2 regions of the Isoptericola maris genome follow, and region 2 is predicted to be linked to the other one. Evidence: predicted binding sites of a transcription regulator. Region 2 holds the regulator's gene; the other holds the start of a gene.
What was found. The regulator LexA, encoded in region 2, represses DNA repair genes until DNA is damaged. The targets are predictions, from matches to a motif close to TCGAACANNTGTTCGA.

Region 1 (5,148 bases), on a different contig from region 2:
CGCCAGCACGACGAACAGCGCGGCGACGACGTCGGACGGCCGGTGCCACTGCCCGACGAGCGTCGACACCCCCGTGGCCCCCGTGTACGCCGCCCCGAGCACCGTGACGACCGGGCGCCACGCCCGGGGCGTGGCGAGGAGTATCGCCACGGACACGCTCGCCGCGACCGTCGTGTGCCCGCTGGGCAGCGTGTTCTCCCCGTTCCAGCCGGGCAGGAGGTCCGGGCGGGTGAGCAGCTGGTGCTTGAGCACCTGCGTCGTGAGGTTCGCCCCACCGACCAGCACGGCCACCTGCAGGGCGAGCACCCACCGCCGTCGGACCAGTGCCACGACCATGGCCGCGCCGATGCCGCCCACGACGAACGCGACGGAGACCACGTCGAGCACCGGCTCGGCCACCTGCCAGAGCCGGCCCTGACCGTAGGCCGCGCCGAAGAAGGCGAGCTCGTCGAGCCGTTGCCCAGGAACCGTCGTGACGAACACCCGGTAGGTGAGCCAGAAGGCGACCGCGGCGAGCAGGCCGACCGCCACGGCCGCCGCCTGCGTCCCTGGCCGGCCACGCGGCGCGGGAGCCGTCACGGACGCGACCGGGGTGCGGCCTCCGCCCGCGGGAGCGGGCCGCACCCGCGCGGGGGCAGGCGCGACCGGTGCGGCGCCCGCTGGGGGCTCCGCTGCCGGGAGCTCACGAGTGTCACCGTTCACGCAGGTCACAGTATCCGCTCCGTGTGGCGGACCGGTGGACGAGCCGTGCGGTCCGCGGGCGAGCCGTGCGCGGTCCCCGGGCCCTATCGTGGAGCCGTGCCCGGCGCCGACGAGATCCTCGACCTCACCGCGAACCGCCTCGGCCGGCGGCGCGTCGGCGTCGTCGTCGGACACCTCGCGGCCGACGGCACGACGACGGTACGCGGCACCGGCCGCACCTCGCTGCCCGACGGCGGCACCCCGGACGCGCGGACGAGGTTCGAGATCGGCTCGATCACCAAGACCTTCACCGCTCTGGCGCTGGCCCGTGCCGTGACCGCCGGGGGCCTGGACCTGGAGACGCCCGTCGGTGATCTCGTCCCGGAGGTCGCGCCCTTGGGGCGCGGCGGCACACCGGTCACCCTGCGGCACCTCGCCACCCACACCTCGGGCCTGCCGCGCGTCCACATCTCGATGCTGCGCGGCACCCTCGACGCCTACCGCGGCCTGGATCCTTACCGGAACCACTCGGAAGAGGCGCTCCTCGCCGCGATCCGCTCCGGCCGGCTCCGCCGCACTCCCGGCACCGGGCGGCAGGCCTACTCGAACAGCGGCTTCGGTCTGCTCGGCATCGCCCTGGCGCGGCACGCCGGGCTGACCTATGCCGAGCTCGTCGCCCGCGACGTCACCGGCCCGCTCGGCCTCACCGACACCGGCACCAGTGACGCGGCGACGGCCGAGCAAGCCGCTCGTACCGCCGTCGGGCATCACCGACGGCGCACGCCCGCCGCGGCCTGGAACCTCGATGCGCTGCCCGGCGCCGGGGCGCTGCACTCGACGGCCGACGACCTCCTCACCTGGGCACGGTGGCACCTCGACCCACCACCCGGCGAGCTCGGCGAGGCGCTGCGGTTCGCCGTGGCCGAGCACGGTCCCCGCATCGGGCTCGCCTGGCAGCGCAGCGCGACGGAGGCCGAGCGACGCCGCGGGCGCGACCAGGTGATCTGGCACAGCGGCGGCACCGGCGGGTTCCGCTCCGCGCTGTGCCTGCAGCCCGCCACCGGCGACGCCGTCGTCGTCCTGACCAACCACGGCCGGAGCGCGGCCCTGGCGGCATTCCGCCTGCTGGCGGCACTGTCCCGCTGAACGCGGGCAGGGTCGGCATCGCGTGGGACGACGGTGCGCAGAGCCGCCGCTCAGGACCTTCGTGCATCTGGGTCGTTGCTCTCGGGACCGCGGGGCTCAGAACGGGGGCTCGCCAAGGTCCGGCGGGAGCATAGGTCCCGGCTCCGGCGGGATCGGACGCTCCTGCTCCCGCGGGATCGCTGGCCCGGGCAGCACGCGATGGATGCTGGCAGGTGGTCGCCCGTCCGGCCGGGTCACGTGCCGTCTGCCCGTCGGCGACGTCCACTCCAGCGTCCCGCCCAGTCCGGGTGGATCACTGGCCGATCCGTCGGCGTGGACAGCTCTGGCGCGGCGTACGGACCAGCCCGTCTGGTGCTTGAGCACATGATGCTTGCGGCACAGGTGAGCAAGATTGTCCGCACTGGTGGTTCCGCCGTCGGCCCAGTCGGTGGTGTGATCGAGGTCGGCGCGATCGGCGGCGACACCGCAACCGGGGAACCGGCAGGTCGCGTCGCGCCGGGCAAGTGCCGCCCTCAGCCCGGACGGCACCGTGTAGGACTCCCGCCCGACCGACAGCGCGAGCCCGGTCTCGGGGTGGGTGAGCACGCGGCGCAGCGACGGCGCCAGCTCGGCCAGCTCGCGGGCGATGTCGGCTCCGATCGGGCCGTGCCCGTCGAGCTCCGCCGGGATGTCGGCCACACCCAGCAGGGTCAGCACCGGCACGGTCACCGTCACGCGGGGCCGGATCGACCGCGCAAGAGCGGCCAACGACGGAATCGTGGACACCGCGGGCCCACCGGACACCGCGAGCCCACCGGACACCGCGAGCTCCCCGACCGCTCCAGGCGTCAAAGGCTCAGCAGACGCCACAGGCTCCCCGGGCGTCACAGGCTCCCCAGAGGCACCGGGCTCGGACCGCGGCCGCGGGGACGCGCGCTCCACGGAATCCTGCTGGGGCGGAGACTGCGACGGCGAGGATCCCGACCACCATCGCTCGGCCGGCGGAGGCGCGAGCGGCAGGCAGGTGCGGTCGAGCGTGCCGTCGTCGAGCAGCAGCGCAGCGAACGCGTCGGCCATCCCGTGGCTTCGTCCACGAGAGCCGTCCTCGCCACGCAGGCTCGTCGCGGCACGGTGCAGCCTGTCGTACGCGGCGTGCGCCACGACCGCGGGCAGGTGCGCCGAGAGCCAGGCCATCCCGTCACGACCGTCGTCGAGGTAGACCCCGCGCGACTCGGCGGCCCGGGCGTGCCGCACCTCGACCGGCTCCGGGTGGACGTCCTCCCGCGCGCGGCGGGCACGGGCATCGACCTGACCCGGTGTGCTGGCCACGAGCGCCGGGGCGACGGCCTCCTCCACGCGCCGCGCGTCCGCGTCGTCCAGGTCGGCGACGTGCCGGGCGACGCGGGAGGCGTGCGCCCAGGAGCAACGCCCCGCCGACAACAGCGCGAGCGTGCGCGGCGCCTTCGTGCGCAGAGCAGCGGCGTGGTCGCACAGCGTGCCCGCAGCGTGCTCACCGACGTGCAGCACGGTCGCGACCTCGGCGACCACCGCCCGGCGGGCGAGCTCCTGACGACGCGAGGACGTCGCGCGCGCCGCAGCACCGCCGTCGTCCACGAGACGGGACTCCGCGCGCTCGGCGACCTGGGCTGCCTCGGCGAGCAGGACCGCCCGGCGGCCCTCCAGGGCGCCGATCGCGGACTGGACCTCGGCCAGGGAGTCGAGGAGCTCGTCGAGCCGTGACAGCTCGACGTCCGCCGGTGCGGACGCCCGCCGCACCACGGCGGTGGCCGTGGTGCTCGGTGGGCTGGCGGGCTGCGTCGTCATGTGTCGAACCTAGCAGGATTCGAACACGCGTTCTATACCCTGTGGAGAACGATCACGCTTCTCCCCGCCGTCGGTGTGGCCCACGCCGGGTACGGTCGTTCACGATGGGAGACCTGGGCGTGAGGATCCTGCTGTTCGTCGTCATGCTGGCCTCCGGCGTGCTCCTCGTCTGGTCGGCTCATGCCGCCGCGTCGGGACGCCTCAAGCGGAACCAGCTCGCGGGGATCCGCGTCCCGAGCACGATGGCGAGCGACGAAGCCTGGCTGGCGGCTCACGTCCGGGCCGAGCGACCGACACGACTCGCCGGGTTCGCCTCGATGGCGAGCGCGGTGTTCGCGCTCCTCCCGCTCTCCACTCCCCTGCTGGCGGCCGGGGTGCTCCTGGGAGGCCTCGCGATGCTCGGGTTCGTGCTCTACGGCGCCCGCGTCGGCATCCGGGCAGCCACCGAGGTGTCCAAGAGCTCCAACGGCTGAACCTCCCTACGCCGGCCGCGGGGCGTACATGATGACGGCCACCCCGACGAGGCAGATCAGTGCCCCCGTGACGTCCCAGCGGTCGGGCCGGAAGCCGTCGACCACCATGCCCCAGACCAGCGAGCCCGCCACGAACACGCCGCCGTACGCGGCCAGGATGCGGCCGAAGTGCGCGTCGGGCTGGAGGCTCGCGAAGAACCCGTACAGACCCAGGGCGATCACGCCCGCGCCGATCCACAACCATCCGCGGTGCTCGCGGAACCCTTGCCACACGAGCCAGGCGCCGCCGATCTCGAACAGTGCGGCTCCCAGGAACAGGACGATCGATCGGGCAGTGTTCATGATGACCATCCTGCGGGACCGGGTGGCACAGCGCGTCGGGCTCCGCTCAGCGTCCGAACACCTGGGTCCACCACGGGCCGCCCGCGCCGGGCTCCATCCCCAGGCCGTGCCGGGTGAGGTCGCAGTTCAGGATGTTGGCGCGGTGCCCAGGGCTGGCCATCCACGCCGCGACGACGGCCCGGGCGTCCGCCTGCCCGCGAGCGATGTTCTCCGCGCCGAGCCCCGCCACCCCGGCGGCGTCGGCACGGTCCCACGGGCTCCGCCCGTCGGGTGTCACGTGGTCGAAGAATCCCCGGGCGGCCATGTCCCGCGAGTGGGCCAGTGCCAGGGCGTCCAGGGCAGAGTCCGCGCGCAGGGCGCCACAGCCCGCCGCAGCACGCTCCGCGTTGACGAGCCCCAGGACGCCGTCGGCCTCGCTCGCGGCCGTCCGGGCACCGGCAGCCTTGCCGGCCGCCTTGACCTCGGCCCCGCCGTCGGCGTCACCGTCGGCGCCCTGGTCGGCGCCGTCCCCGCCAGCGTCCTCCCCGTCGGCGCCGTCCCCGTCGGCACCGTCCCCGTCAGCAGGTGGTGCGCCGGCGTCCGACGGCGCGTCCTCGGCGTCGTCAGCGTCGGAGTCCGAGTCCGAGTCAGCGTCCTCACCGTCCGCCGAGTCCTCGTCCACGAAGCCCTCGCCGTCGGTCGCGACCTCGCCGACCGCGGAACC
Region 2 (5,148 bases):
GCGGTCGCGGGACTGATCAGCACCCAGCTCCTGGGCGAGCGGACCGGTGTGCTCACGTCGGCGACGCTGGCCCTCGGCGGCACGTTCGACCCGGTCGCCCGGTCCCTCGGCCTCGCGGCCTCGACGGGCGAGGACGACGCCGTCTGGCGTGGGCTGGACGTGGGCAGCCCGTTCGACTACCGCAAGCAGGGCATCTGCTACGTGGCCAAGCATCTGCCCGCCCCGGGGCGCGAGCCGACGACCGAGGCCCAGCTGGACGAGATCGCGGGACTCGTCGAGGCGGCCGGGGGTCGGACGCTCGGGCTGTTCTCGTCCCGGCGGGCGGCCACGGCCGCCGCCGAGGCGATGCGCGAACGGCTGGACGTCCCGGTGCTCTGCCAGGGGGACGACCAGCTGCCCACCCTGGTGCAGCAGTTCGCGGCCGACCCGGCGACCTGCCTCTTCGGCACGCTGTCGCTGTGGCAGGGGGTGGACGTGCCGGGTGACGCCTGTCGGCTCGTGATCATCGACCGGGTACCGTTCCCGCGACCGGACGACCCCGTGAAGGCGGCACGTGCCCGAGCCGTCGAGCAGGCCGGTGGCAACGGGTTCATGCAGGTGGCCGCGACCCACGCGGCGCTCCTGCTCGCCCAGGGCGCGGGCCGCCTCATCCGGTCGACTGACGACCGCGGCGTGGTGGCCGTGCTCGACCCCCGGCTCGTCACCGCACGCTACGGCACGTTCCTGACACGGTCGATGCCGGACTTCTGGCGCACGACCGACACCGAGCTGGTGCGCTCCGCGCTCCGGCGGCTCGCGTAGCGCCCCGCACGGGCGCGACCTAGTCTGACCGGGTGACAGCACCTCGCAGCAGGACCAAGATCGCCGTCGTCGGTGCCGGTGCGGTGGGGGCCACCCTCGCCTTCACAGCGCTGGCGCGTGGCACCGCCAGGACGGTCGCCCTCCAGGACGTCAACCGGGCCAAGGTCGAGGCCGAGGTGCTCGACCTGCAGCACGGCGGGATGTTCGTCCCCCAGGCCGAGGTGATCGGCTCGGACGACGTCGAGGTGTGCCGCGGCGCCGACGTCGTGATCGTCACCGCTGGAGCGAAGCAGCGGCCGGGACAGTCTCGACTGGACCTCGCGGAAGCGACCATCTCGCTGACCCGCAAGATCCTCCCGGGCCTCCTCGAGGTCGCGCCCGACGCCATCTTCCTGATGGTGACCAACCCGGTCGACGTCGTGACGTACGCGGCACAGCAGATCTCCGGGCTGCCGCCCGAGCGGGTCTTCGGCTCGGGCACGGTGCTCGACTCGTCACGGCTGCGCGGGGCGCTCGCACAGCACTGCGGGGTGGCGACGGCGAACGTGCACGCCTACATCGCCGGCGAGCACGGCGACTCCGAGATCGCGCTGTGGAGCTCCGCTCGCATCGCCGGGGTGCCGCTCCTGGAGTGGGAGGCGCTCCCGGGCCGCCCGCCGCTCGACGACGCCACCCGGAAGGTGATCACGCGCGACGTGGTCGAGTCCGCGTACCGCGTGATCGCCGGCAAGGGGGCGACCAACTACGCGGTCGGGCTCGCCGCGACGCGGATCGTGGAGGCGGTGCTCAACGACGAGCACCGTGTGATGCCCGTCTCCACCCGGATCGAGAACTTCCACGGGATCAGGGACGTGTGCCTGTCCCTGCCGACGCTGGTGGATGCCCGGGGCGCGACGACCGTCGTCGACACCCCGCTGTCCGAGCAGGAGGTGGCCGGCCTCCGGTCGTCGGCCGCGAGCGTGCGGTCGGTGCAGCAGCGATTCGGGCTCTAGCCGCAGAGCGTCGACGTCACAGGCTGCGCAGGACGGCGACCACCCGGCCGAGGACCTGTGCTTCGTCCCCGGAGATCGGGTCGTACGCGGAGTTCTGGGGCATCAGCCAGGTGTGACCGCCGGTCTGCTTGAACGTCTTGACCGTGGCCTCGCCGTCCAGCATCGCGGCGACGATCTCACCCTGCTCCGCGACTTTCTGGCGACGGACCACCACCCAGTCCCCGTCGCAGATGGCCGCGTCGATCATCGAGTCGCCCGCGACCTTGAGCAGGAAGAGCTCACCGTCACCCACGACCTGGCGGGGGAGCGGGAAGACGTCCTCGACGACCTGCTCGGCCAGGATCGGCCCACCGGCGGCGATACGACCGACGAGCGGCACGTAGGACGGCGTCGCGACCTCGCTCTCGGACCCGTCCGGGGTCGGCAGGCTCGACGACGCGACCGGTGAGCCCGCGGTGGAGGCCGCTCCGTCGCCCGCCGAGGGGTCCACGACCTCCATCGCCCGCGGACGGTTAGGGTCGCGGCGCAGATATCCCTTGCGCTCGAGCGTGGTGAGCTGATGCTTGACCGACGACGGGCTGGCCAGGCCGACGGCCTCGCCGATCTCCCGCATCGTCGGTGGATAACCGCGGCTCTCGACCGAGGCGCGGATCGTCTCGAGGACCCTTCGCTGGCGCGGGGTCAGCCGGTCCGGACCGGTGGAGATCTCGGAGACGGACGCGAGCGTGCCGTCGTGCGTACCGGACCCGGCGCCTTCGGTCTCGCGTGTCGTCGTCATGCGTCTCTCCCGTCAAGAACCAGACAAACCTGTCATCGCTCCCGTCAGAGTAGGGCAGATCCGCACCGACATCAAACATCTGTTCGAGATCTCTCGACGCGTGTCGGGTCGCCGTGATACCAATGTGTACAAGCGTTCGACGAACATACGTTTGACGGACAGGTGTTCGAGAGGCCCGTGCGGCTCCGGGAGGGCGAAGCAATGGCATCGATCGCAGTGGTCTCGCAGGCCGCAGGCTTCCTGGGCCTCGGTGGCCTACGCCTCACGGTTCGCGGGCGCCGCGTGCTCGTCGCCCTGGCGGTGCTTCTCCTGGCCGTGCCGGCCGTCGCCTGGGGTGCCAGTGCCGTCGCGGACGCGCCGGACCGTGCGCAGGAGGTGCGGCTCGAGACCGTGGCGCCGGGCGAGACGTTGTGGGAGTATGCGCGGTCGGTGGCGACCCCGGGCGAGGACCTGCGGGACGTCGTCGCCGCGCTGCAAGAGCTGAACGGGCTGGGCGGCGCGGAGCTCAGGGCGGGGCAGGTCCTGGTGCTGCCGCTCGACTAGCGGCACGTGGTGTTGCACCGAGGGCTGGCTGGCGCATACTTTCGTCGGGCAGCCGGGCACGGGCCCGGCCCGACCGCAGGAGACTCCGGATGCACTGCCCGTTCTGCCGACACGCCGACTCGCGCGTGGTCGACTCTCGTACCGCCGACGACGGATCGTCGATCCGACGCCGCCGCCAGTGCCCGAACTGCCAGCGCCGTTTCACCACGATCGAGACCGCGAGCCTCTCCGTCGTCAAACGTTCGGGCGCGACCGAACCGTTCAGCCGTGACAAGGTCGTCGCCGGGGTGCGCAAGGCGTGCCAGGGTCGGCCGGTGAGCGCCGACGACCTGGCGCTCCTGGCGCAGCGGGTCGAGGAGACGCTGCGTGGCTCGGGCAGCGCGGAGATCGACGCCTACGAGATCGGCCTGGCCATCCTGGGTCCCCTCCGGGAGCTCGACGAGGTCGCCTACCTGCGTTTCGCCTCGGTCTACCAGGCGTTCGACTCGCTCGACGACTTCGACGCAGCGATCACATCCCTGCGCGCGGAACGGGCCGAGCGCGAGACGGCCGCGGGTACGGCGCCCGGCGGCTCGGTGGAGGAGGCTCCCACCGCGTCCACGTGATCGGAAAAGCCCTCGCGCCCGCGGGCCGAGGGGCGCATGCTGGGCCTATGACAGACGACAAGAGGACGACCGCCCCCGGCGACGATGCCAAGGCACGGTTCAAGGAGGCCCTGGACAAGAAGAACGCTGCGCGCCACCGCACGTCCGACTCCGAGCGGAACACCGGATCCGTGCACGGTTCGGAGACCGCCGGTCCCGTGCAGCCGATGTTCCGGCGCAAGTCGGGCTGACGGACCTGACGACGAAGGGCCCGCACCATGGTGCGGGCCCTTCGTGCTCCGGTGCGGCGTGCGTGGTCAGCCGGCGGCGGGCCCCGGCGGGAACTCCGGGCGCTCGAACGCGTCGCGGATCCGCAGCCGCACCGTGGTGTCCATCGCCATGAGCTTCTTCGAGGCCCCACGCTGCGTGACGTCGGAGATGTCGGTGACCACGTAGCCGAGGTCCCCCCGCGTGGCGAGCATCTGGGCCTCGATGTTGGCACCATGGTCGGCGAAGACCTGGTTGACGGCAGCGAGCACGCCCGGCACGTTGCGGTGGAGCAGTGCGATCCGCCCGACCCCGGTGTGCTCGAGCTGCAGGTTCGGCAGGTTCACCGAGAGCGTCGTCGAGGCGGTCAAGAAGTACTCGCGCAGCTTCTTCGCGACGAAGTGACCGATCGACTCCTGCGCCTCGAGGGTCGAGCCGCCGACGTGCGGGGTGAGGATGACGTTGTCGAGGCCGCGCAACGGCGACTCGAAGTGGTCGCCGCGCTTCTTCGGCTCGGTCGGGAAGACGTCGACGGCCGCACCGGAGAGGTGGCCCGAGAGGATGTGCTCACGCAGGGACTCGACGTCGACGACGAAGCCGCGCGAGAGGTTGAGGAAGATCGCCCCCGGCTTCATCCGCGCGAACATGTCACCGGTGAACATCCCGGCGTTCCCGGGGCGCCCGTCCACGTGGATCGTCACCGCGTCGGCGACCTCCAGGAGCTCGCCCAGCGTCTCCACGCGGTGGGCGTTGCCGAGCGCGAGCTTCTCGGCAGCGTCGTAGAAGACGACCTTCATGCCCAGGTTCTCGGCCAGCACCGAGAGCTGGGAGCCGATGTTCCCGTACCCGATGATGCCGAGCGTGCGGCCGCGCACCTCGTGCGAGCCCTCGGCCGTCTTGTCCCAGACGCCGTCGTGCAGCGCCTTGTCCCGCACGGTGAGCCGCCGGGTCAGGGCGATGATCTCCGAGACCGCCAGCTCGACGACCGAGCGGGTGTTCGAGAACGGTGCGTTGAACACGGCGACGCCGTGCGACGACGCCGCCTCGAGGTCGATCTGATTCGTCCCGATGGAGAACGTGCCGACGGCCAGCAGGCCGGGCACGGACTCCAGGACGCGACGGGTGACCTGGGTCTTGGAGCGGATGCCGAGGATCTGGAAGTCGGCGAGCGTCTCGATCAGCT

Region 1: ACH5HR_RS04915 (HNH endonuclease signature motif containing protein) is a predicted target of LexA. The motif match lies at 3,650-3,665, and genes of this name have one in related genera.

Annotation. Positions count from the first base shown of each region.
Region 1 is NZ_JBLUNY010000002.1:169,177-174,324, forward strand. Features, by position in the region: gene ACH5HR_RS04905 (phosphatase PAP2 family protein) at 1-702, opposite strand, end outside; gene ACH5HR_RS04910 (serine hydrolase domain-containing protein) at 799-1,827, shown strand; gene ACH5HR_RS04915 (HNH endonuclease signature motif containing protein) at 1,924-3,630, opposite strand; gene ACH5HR_RS04920 (SdpI family protein) at 3,735-4,103, shown strand; gene ACH5HR_RS04925 (YnfA family protein) at 4,110-4,445, opposite strand; gene ACH5HR_RS04930 (CAP domain-containing protein) at 4,492-5,148, opposite strand, start outside.
Region 2 is NZ_JBLUNY010000005.1:88,429-93,576, reverse strand. Features, by position in the region: gene ACH5HR_RS09555 (ATP-dependent DNA helicase) at 1-801, shown strand, start outside; gene ACH5HR_RS09550 (L-lactate dehydrogenase) at 834-1,793, shown strand; gene lexA (transcriptional repressor LexA) at 1,810-2,571, opposite strand; gene ACH5HR_RS09540 (LysM peptidoglycan-binding domain-containing protein) at 2,773-3,114, shown strand; gene nrdR (transcriptional regulator NrdR) at 3,204-3,719, shown strand; gene ACH5HR_RS09530 (DUF5302 domain-containing protein) at 3,767-3,949, shown strand; gene serA (phosphoglycerate dehydrogenase) at 4,016-5,148, opposite strand, start outside.